Regions from separate parts of the Bacillus sp. UNCCL81 genome, predicted to be linked through region 1. Evidence: riboswitches for the same ligand, from Rfam matches in the RefSeq annotation. Region 1 holds a riboswitch; the other holds the start of a gene.
What was found. A riboswitch is a leader RNA that binds a small molecule or an ion and turns the genes downstream of it on or off. The one in region 1 is predicted to bind FMN.
Positions count from the first base shown of each region.

Region 2: linked by a shared signal. The riboswitch ahead of BM319_RS00920 (ECF transporter S component) and the one ahead of ribE (riboflavin synthase) in region 1 are both predicted to bind FMN.

Region 1 covers NZ_FOMF01000008.1:105,148-110,371, reverse strand. Annotated here, with positions in the region: gene BM319_RS17445 (LacI family DNA-binding transcriptional regulator) at 1-180, shown strand, start outside; gene BM319_RS17440 (LysR family transcriptional regulator) at 543-1,442, opposite strand; gene BM319_RS17435 (APC family permease) at 1,574-2,839, shown strand; FMN riboswitch at 3,559-3,706, shown strand; gene ribE (riboflavin synthase) at 4,039-4,686, shown strand; gene BM319_RS17425 (bifunctional 3,4-dihydroxy-2-butanone-4-phosphate synthase/GTP cyclohydrolase II) at 4,699-5,224, shown strand, end outside.
Region 2 covers NZ_FOMF01000002.1:158,295-163,518, forward strand. Annotated here, with positions in the region: gene BM319_RS00910 (cob(I)yrinic acid a,c-diamide adenosyltransferase) at 1-496, shown strand, start outside; gene BM319_RS24485 (hypothetical protein) at 784-930, shown strand; gene BM319_RS00915 (phosphotransferase) at 1,076-1,984, shown strand; FMN riboswitch at 2,048-2,184, shown strand; gene BM319_RS00920 (ECF transporter S component) at 2,404-2,973, shown strand; gene BM319_RS00925 (YpiB family protein) at 3,106-3,639, opposite strand; gene BM319_RS00930 (ferredoxin) at 3,936-4,184, opposite strand; gene BM319_RS00935 (YpbB family protein) at 4,505-5,224, shown strand, end outside.

The DNA of each region.
Region 1 (5,224 bases):
ATTCCTCATGATCTAGCGATAATTGGGTTCGATAATCAACCAATTGCAAAAGTAATGAAGTTAACAACAGTCGAAATTCCATTACGAGAAATAGGGAAGAAACTTTTTATACAAGCGATTGATTCTGTAATTAATCAAGAGGAGATAGCGATTAAATTAATTGAGCGGCAGACGGTATAATAAAAAAGCTAGTCAGGGGCTAGCTTTTTTTCGTGACGTTGTATGGGGAAGTGCAAAAAAAGCTGAAACTGCAAATAAATCTGGGGAAGTGCAAATAAAAAATTGGTATCTGCAATAAAAATCAGCATAACTGCAAATAAAGTCTTGAAACATGATTGTATAGAGTAAATGCATTAAAAAAATAGAAGAAATAACATTAAAAATGGACTGAGAAACAGCTAAAATTAAATAAAATCCAGTAAAACCAATATTATTACACAATAAATTTTCAAGGATTATGCCGAATTATTTCAATAAAATTTAATCAATAAAGTTAAACTATATGTCCGGACTATAACTCCAAAGTAAAAACTAATATAAAACTAGCTTTTGATAGACTGATCCCATAAAGGTGACTGTTCTCTAACAACTTCCATAAATTTTCTAGCAGCACGGGATTGCCATCTGTTTTTATGCCAAGACATGATCGTAGATACACTTCCTAAATTTGTATCCCATTTTATGACTTTTAGTTTTTGTTGCTGCATTTCATTTTGAACTGCTACGAGTGGGAGTATGGATATACCAAGTCCACACATAACACATTGTTTAATTGCCTCAACACTCCAAAATTCCATTCCAGTCTCAGTTGCGATTCCTTTACTTCTTAAAAATGCTTCAAAATAATCACGATAACTACCTTGTTCTGTGAGAATTATATTTTCATTCGCATTTAGTGTAAACGATGAAAGTGTTCTAGTATCAGAAGATGGAGGTAGCAAAATGACAAGTGGTTCTTCAATTAGTGTTTCCGTATATAAATCAGAATCCGGTAATGGAGCCTGCAGGAAGAAGCCAATATCTAGATCGCCTCGACGTAATTCATCTTGTAATTCCCAACATGAACCAGATTTCATCATAATATTTACTTTCGGGTTTTGTGATCGAAATGCTTGGATAATTAGTGGAAGACGATAGATTGTTAAAGATTCTGGAGCGCCAATTTTTAATGTAGATACCTCTTCATTTTCCATTTGGAATACATCTTTTGCTTTTGTATAGAGCTGAATCATTTCGATTGCGTGAACTAAAAAGTTCTCACCGACCTCAGTCAGATGTACCTTTTTACCTAATCGGTCAAATAAAGGTACTCCTAGCTCTTGCTCAAGTGCTTGTATATGTGCAGTAACTGTAGATTGTGCATATCCGAGATGGATCGCAGCTCTAGAGAACCCGCCCATATCCACAATTGACTTAAATGTAATTAAATGTCGGATTTCCATAATTGCCTCCTAACTATCGGATTTTCCGATAGTTTATATCATAACTATTCATTTTACCGATGTTAGATTGGTTCATATAATTAAATTATACGAAATTACAATTTGTTTCAATAACTATTGGAGGGATATGAATGAGGAATCGAAAAATTGGTTTTCTTTTGCTCAGCGGGTTAATGATTGGACCTATTTTAGGTTCAGGAATTATTATTTTACCACCTGCAGTGTATGTAACTACTGGAAATTATGCTATTTTTGCTTGGGTTCTTATGCTTGGTTTAAGTTTAATATTTGCACTAATGTTCGGTAAGCTAAGTTTGTTGATTCCAGGAGATTCTGGAGTGCCATTGGCAGTTGAGCGTGCTTTTGGTACACAAATAAAAAACCTTTCAGCTATTTTCTTTTTACTTGCAGTTTGTTTTGGACCAATTGCAGTTACAGGAACGGCAGGGCATTACTTACAACTACTGACGAATCAAAGCTTCTTCAATGAAAAGTGGCTAGCTTTAGGAATACTATGTTTTGTTTATATCATTTTAACTAGAAGCATTGCCGATGTTGGAAAATTTGCCTTTTTCATGTCTAGTTTCATTGTAGTGACACTTATAGTTGGCAGTATTCATACATTATTTACAGTTGATGGGAGCTTTACTTTATCGAAGCCAATTACTGTTTCTGATTTTGGAGAAAGTTTACTTTTATTATTTTGGGCATTAATCGGGTGGGAGGTCATCGGTAGCTATTCTTTAGAAGTAAAAACTCCAGAACGAACAATTCCTAAAGCAGTAGTCTTAAGTTTCTCGATTATAGCAATAGTAAGTTTAACAGTTGCATTTGCTTTCCAGTGGATTCATTCTAAAAATGGAAGTATGATGGATCAATCATTAGCACCGTTACTTCAGAGTTTATTTGGAAGTTGGTCAACTCCAATTATTTCAACAATTACAATTGCTCTTTGTATTAGTACGGTTCTGCTAGTAATAGGAGCAGTATCAAGGCTAATTGCCGATCAAGCCAAAAACGGTTTATTACCTTCATGGCTTTCTTTTAAAAATAAAAATAATGTTGCAACTCGATCATTATTTAGTTTGTTTGGCATTCACATAATTGTATTTATTCTCTATTTTAATGACTTCCTAAACATTCAAACACTTGTAGCGATTGCAAATGCATTCTTCCTATGCAACGCCTTACTAGGAGTATTGGCATGTTTGCGATTATTTGATTCCATATTTTTTAAAATGGGTTCATGTATTCTAGCAATTTGCTTTTTAGGAATACTTTTATTCTCTTCACCAGTCATATTAATATTGATCATATTAGTTTCAGTGTACTTTATTTGGCTACAAAAAAGAGATTTAAAACAACATGAAAAAATTTTACAAGTTGGAAATGAATAATGGATAAGAGAGGGAACTTCTATTAAAAGAAGTTTCTTTATTTGAAATGTAAATTTTTATAATAATAATAATAATTCTACTTATTGTATATTTATTATTATTTTTATATGGATATTTACTCAAGTTTTACACGTTTTTTTCAGATTGGTATACGATGAAGCTATTACTTTTTTAGTGCAGATGAAAGGCCTTTTGTTATTTTAGAATTAAATCTTTTTTTGTAGTTATCAGGTTTACATCTTTCTATTTCTGATATAAAGAGAAACGCTTAATAAAATGTTTTCCTAATGATTCTAGGAGCATTGTTAAGTGGAGTTTATTACTTCTTGCTATAAATAAACATAATGAAAAATCTGATTTTATCTAAATGAAAAAACTATTCGATTGTATTATTAATTAATCTAAATTAATGTAATTCTGGAATTTGTAAGTCTTAATGTCTACATTAATTGCATGAATTAATATTTTCTGAAGTTACTTTAATATTAATATTTATACACTTTTGTATTGGTTGCAAAAAAATATATATAGCAAGGTGATTAAATTTGGTAGAAAAAAATAATAAATTTTTTAACTAAATAGAGTGTGGAATTTTCCATATTTTATAAGGTTTTTTCGCTTAAATTATCTTTTCTATTAGATCGTTTTAAAAGAAATAGAATCTTAAAATCTTTACAATCAAATAATTGCTAGTTATAATGAAACCAAATTTGATAATTAGTGTCCTTCGGGGTCGGGTGAAATTCCCAACCGGCGGTGTTGTATATTTTTATACTAAGCCCGTGAGCTTCATATAGATTTTTTATATGTTGCTGATCTAGTTAGAGTCTAGAGCCGACAGTATAGTCTGGATGGGAGAAGGATGGAGTGCATATATGGTATGGTTATTTGTTTTTTCAAAAATACTATCCGTATAGGCTTAGTTGGTTGTGCATATTTTGTATGCACAACAATAGACGCGATATAGTACTGTCTTTAAATAGACTTATTTTGAACTAGCGTTTATTTAAGTATGCTTCCTTTCTTAAACATCTATTGCCCCTTAGGAGTTTTCTAAGGGGCTTTTCACTTTTTCAAATTAATTTGAATTAGAGGGTGTGATAAGGTGGATCAACTATTTATGAAATTTGAGATGGATCTTACAAAGTCATTTATCGGGCTTGAGTGTAAAATGATTTTTCGAAATGAGGTGAAAAAACTTGTTTACTGGAATCGTTGAGGAAATAGGAACAGTAAAAAATATCATAAAAAAAGGTAAAACTTTATTGCTAACAATTGAGGCACCAGTCATTTTAGAGGATGTTCATTTAGGAGATAGTATCTCTGTAAATGGAGTGTGTTTAACCGTTACAGATTTTACTAAAAATGAATTTTCTGTTGATGTCATGCCTGAAACGTTTCAAGCGTCGAATCTAAGTACTTTGGTTTCAAACCAAAAAGTAAATTTAGAGCGGGCAATGGCTGCAAATGGAAGGTTTGGTGGACATATTGTATCGGGTCATATTGATGGCACAGGTAAAATTATATCTGTAAATGCAATGGAAAACGCAGTAATGTATAAAATTACTATTCCAAGTTCGTTTGCTAAATATTGCCTACATAAAGGCAGTATAACGATTGATGGTACAAGTTTAACAATATTTGAAGTTGAAAATGATATTGTAACAATCTCTTTAATTCCTCATACCCGCTCACATACGATCTTAGGCAGTAAAAAAACGGGAGACGTTGTTAATATTGAGTTTGATTTATTAGGTAAGTATGTTGAAAAAATGCTTGGTATGAATGAGACGAAAAAGAGTTCTGCAATAACAACTTCATTTTTATCTCAAAATGGCTATATATAAAGGAGTAAGATCATGTTCTCTAAAATAGAAGAAGCAATTGAAGACTTAAAAAATGGAAAAATTATTATTGTTTGTGATGATGAAGATAGAGAAAATGAAGGAGATTTTGTTGTTATCGGTGAATTTGCAACTCCTGAAAATATAAATTTTATGGCAACACATGGCCGCGGTTTAATTTGTGCACCTGTTTCTGAAGAGATAGCGAAAAAACTAGATTTATATGACATGGTAACAAACAATACAGATTCACATGGAACTGCCTTTACTGTAAGTATTGATCATATCGATTCTACTACTGGTATCTCAGCATTTGAGCGTTCACATACTGTTTTACAAATGTTAAATGATAAATCAACTGGAGCAGATTTTAGAAGACCTGGTCATATGTTTCCTTTAGTCGCTAAAAACGGAGGCGTTATTGAGAGACCGGGACATACTGAAGCTGCAGTAGATTTAGCTCGAATGGCTGGATCGAAAGAAGTTGGTGTCATTTGTGAAATTATGAATGATGATGGAACAATGGCAAGAGTACCTGATT
Region 2 (5,224 bases), on a different contig from region 1:
AAGGGTAGAATCTTACGGGACAATTGACGAAGTAAATACAATCGTTGGGTACGCAATGACATATTTAGATCATGAAGATACAAGAGATATTTACAATTCACTTCAAAAGATCCAACATGAACTATTTGATTGCGGTGGAGATTTGGCAGTAGTAAAGGATAGCATCCCTTTTAAAACGACAGAGAAAATGGTAGAAGAGCTTGAAACATTAATTGATGAATATATGGAAGCAACTCCCCCATTACAGCGTTTTATTTTACCAGGTGGGTCAAAACCTGCTGCAATCATTCATCAAGCAAGAGCGGTAACGAGACGTGCAGAAAGAACAGTCGTAACATTAATGAAGCAAGAAAATATTCATCTTCCAGTATTTTTATATTTAAATCGACTATCTGATTATTTCTTTGCACTTGCAAGGGTAATCAACACACGTTTAAATATTAAGGATGTTGAATACGAACGAGGAGCAATCGTATTTCGAACTGATAAAAAATAAATAAGAAAAATAGCGATTGAATAGTTAAATTTTTCTAATCAATCGCTATTTTTTTGTATAAATAAGTTTTTTCTATCATAGAATGTTTGAGTGTATGTTTTAGTAAAAGTACTTCTTGGCGTTTATATTTTAGAATTGCTCAATTCATCTTAAGTAATATACATAAAAAAGAGTTAGGGTCTGATTTAAGCGCTTAGTCCAATTTATTTCTAAATTACTAAAGGTCAGTCCTCGAGTTATTTGACTGATTAAACACTTTTCACATTTCTTTAGATAGGAGGCAAATAATGTTTGATTTTCTTAGGAGATGTTTGTTGATTGTTGTGTTTGTTTTAACGATTGGTCTTTTATTTATCGGTGGAAATCGAGAGAAATTAAAGGATATAATATTAGATAAAAATTTTCATGAATTAAAAATTGTTTCAAATCCTTAGCCGTTTAAATTAAATTTATAAGTTTAATAATAAGGGTTGAAGCACAGATTAGTTGTAGAACTTCTAATGTAAATGTAATTTACTAATAAATTTGGTAAAGTACATTTATATGTGAAGTTCTATTTTTAATTTTAAGGAGAAAAAAATGACTAATTTATGGGATCCAGCAATTGTAATGGAAGACGAAATAGCGAAAGAAATAATAAAGATCCAATTTCCAAATATAAAAATAAACGGAATAAAAAAAATTGGCGAAGGGTTTGATAATACAGTTTTTTGTTTAAACGATGAAATTTTACTAAGATTTCCACGAAGAGAAATAGCTGTAGAAATTTTAAATGTTGAAAGAAAGTTACTCCCAATTATATTTAATCATTTTGAATTGAAGACAACGGTACCAATACTCGATGGAAAGCCATCTGAATTATTTCCTTGGCCATTTTTAGGATATAATTTTATTGCAGGAAAACCTCCAATTTATTTAAATAGAACTGATAGAATATTAATGATTGAACCAATCGCGAATTTCTTGAAAAATTTACATTCAATAAATTTCGATGAATTAAAGGGTATAAATCTACCGTATGATGAATTGAAGAGATTAGATATAAACTTCCGTAAACCTCAGGCTAAAAAATATATTCAACAGGCAATACAGAAGAATCTAATTGAAGATGAACAGAAACTTAATCATTTTATTGAAAGCTTAGTTGAAATTAAAAGTGAGACAACTTTAGTTCTTGTTCATGGTGATTTACATTTTAAGAATATGATTGTTAATGAACAAAACCAACTTAAAGGAATTATTGATTGGGGTGATGCTCATATTGGTAATCGTGAATTAGATTTATCCATTGTTTATAGTTTAATTCCGAACGATATGAGAGGGAAGTTTTTTGAGATTTATGGTAATGTATCGGAAGCGTCAAAGAAACTTGCACAGTTTAGAGCTGTCTTTACAACAGTTGTTCTGTTGTTATATGCAAACGATCAAGGGGATGAGTCGTTAGTAAGTTTTTGTCAAGAAAACCTAAGTAATGCTTTAAATGATTAGTCGGAGATTTTTATTTACAAACTGTATTTAATTTAGTAACATTAAACTGTAATTTAATAAACGATCTATCTTCGGGGCGGGGCGAAATTCCCCACCGGCGGTAATTAAGCATTGCTTATAAGCCCGCGAGCCTGATTTTTTGGGCAGGATCTAGTGCGATTCTAGAGCCGACAGTATAGTCTGGATGGGAGAAGATGGAGGTTCGCAAGTTCAAAAATTTTTTCTTTTTGAACGCTTATTTGGCGTGCTGAAAAATTCTCCCCTATTTCGAAAAAAATAGGGGATTTTATTTTATTTGCATAATTTTATACTATTTTTCATTATTATTTCGGCCTTATTATAATCTGTGCAAATAATAACGCAACTTAAGCGAACCTTTCATTTTTCTTGATATGATCGGGAAAAAGGAGAGAGGTAATATGCAACAACGCAACAAAGTAAATAAAATGGTGATAGTGGCAATGCTTAGCAGTATTTCTTATGTACTCATGATGCTGTACTTTCCACTTCCTGCATTTCCAGTTTGGCTTACAATTGATTTTAGTGACGTTCCAGCATTAATAGGAGCAATTGTTTTTGGTCCTGTAGCAGGAATAGGAATAGAGTTAATAAAAAACATCCTTCATTATGTTATTAATGGTAGTATGACTGGTGTACCGATTGGAGAATTTGCTAATTTTAGTGCGGGAGTATTATACATTTTACCTGCGTCGTATTTCTTTAGAAAATATCGTTCAGTAAAAGGGTTAACTCTTGGATTAATTGTTGGTACAGTAGTGATGACTGGAATATTAAGTCTTTTAAATTATTTTGTGTTATTACCTGCATATGCACATTTCATGAATTTTAACCTACCAAATGAAGTAATTGTTGCGTCAATTATGCCATTTAATGCAATTAAAGGTTTATTAATCATGATCTTATTCTTAGTTATCTACCCTAAATTAAAGGTTTGGTTAACTCAAAGAATGAATGTCCATAACGTATAAATAAATGAAAGTGTCTACTAAATTTTGGTAGACACTTTTTGTTTTATGTACCTAATTTGAATGAAAAGATCATATTTATTTTATAGGAGAAAAAAAGAGAACCATCTATCGAATGATAGATGGTTTTAGTTGTTAATTTTTTAACAGGGAAGTTAACAAAAGAAACAGTTGTTCATTGCGTTCATCAAGTGCTTTGTCGATTTGACATATCAGAAGTTTATGCGAAGTTTGAGCTACAAGCGATGAAAGAAACGCATCGATTTCTGCTTGAACTTCCTCATTTGATTCAATGGTAGTTGTCGAAAACGGATTAGTATCTAAGATCAAAGCGTACTCGATCGGCATCACATCAAATATCAACTCAAGATAAAACTTTGTTTCCTTCCCATGCAAGCGAAGTTTATGGTAAATCGATTCCGACGAAAGATCGACTCTCTTATTATTTTCATAATAAGAAAACGGAGGGTGGGAGTTGTTATCCTTTCGAAAATTAAAGACAATGCCATTTGGTGTACTCTTTGCATCCTCTACAAACGAGATGTTTGTAAGTACATCATCAACAGCAAGGAGAAATTGTAATATCAATTCGATGTCTTTTTTTACCTGTTTTTTCTCTAACAACTTGTTTAAAAACGTCTTTTTCTCGGTAACTGTCATCTGTTCCATGCTGTTCATCCTCTCATGATGTTTTATTTATTATAGCAATTTATTAGATAATTCTGAATATGTAAAATAAGGAAATAATTAGCCTCATCACAACAATTTGGCACACTGTCTTATGTATGTTTTGATCGAATTCAAAAATATCGTGGCTCAAAACAGAAGACAAAAATGAATGTTTCTATAACATTTTCTTAATGAACTAATTCAAGGCGCATATTAAAAAACACGAGCAATACGGATAGCTCGTGTTTTTTTTTTATAAATAAAAAAGCGACGAAATAACTTCGCCGCAGTTTTTACTATTCGAATTTTAAAGCGTCGCCATCGAATGCTTCGTCAGCAACTTTGATTGAGTCTGTTGGGCATCCTTCAAATGCATCCATCATGTCATCAACTAAAACGTCCGGAATTTCAACGATTCCTTGGTTATCATCTAGAGTAACGTATGCGATCCCTTCATCATCATAGTCATAGATATCAGGTGCAGCTGCGCCACAAGCGCCACATGCGATACAAGTGTCTTTATCAACGATTGTATATTTTGCCATTGTATTGACCTCCCAAATTATTCCCTGTTTATGTTACAGATACTATTTTTGTAATGTACCTGTAAACATTTTAAAACGGTTTCCAAAACTTTTCAATATAATTGTACAAGGTTTTGAAAAAAACGAGAAATGATGAAACCTCAAATAAAATAAATAATGATTTTTATATGTTTAAAATGGTTTGGTTATTGATACATATGATAAGCTAGAAGAAATAAAAACTATTTAGAAAAAATGCACAAATATTTTTGTACTACTAATTATTATTCGAAAAAATATTTAAATATATTAATGGAATAATTTTATTTGAGAGGTTTATGATGTTTAAGCTATCAATATTGGAAGAAATCATCCTTTTTTTACTTCATCGATATAATGGTGAACGAACAATCCAAGGTATACTGTATTTATTAAAAGGAAAACAAAGTGCTCAAATTATTCAAGATTCTCATTTTTATCAAGTCACATCATTTTTCGGACTTTTTCATTTCCTTACTCATCAGAATATGCAAGAAATTATAAATGGGTTAGAGGTTAAAGGGTATATAGGTCAGTCTGAAAATAAGAATATCTATTTGTTAAATAAAAATGGTCAAGCTTATCTAGCAAATCAAAAATTACAGTTTATGGAATATACATTTTTAAACGGACTAAAATTTTCTAGTATTCAAAAGATATTTTGGAAAAGATTTTCATTATTTTTTCAAACGGTGTCCAATCTGAATATGAATTTAAAATATTTTAGGGCAGTTATTCAAGACCAAGATATACAAGAATGGGTAAAAAATGAGATTCTTAATTTTCCTGTGAATAAAAACGAATTAGTTAATCAATTTTACAAAGAATTGCATACAATTTTAGAAAATATTAGTGACGAAGACGCATTACTATTTGTGAAACGATTATCTGGAGCAAATACTTATGGCATGACTTTTGAACAAATTGCATTAGAACACAAAGTGAGTGTTGAAAAAATTTATCTCAATTCGATTAATACATTGCATCATATGATCACTATTTTACTTGAACCAAACAATCAT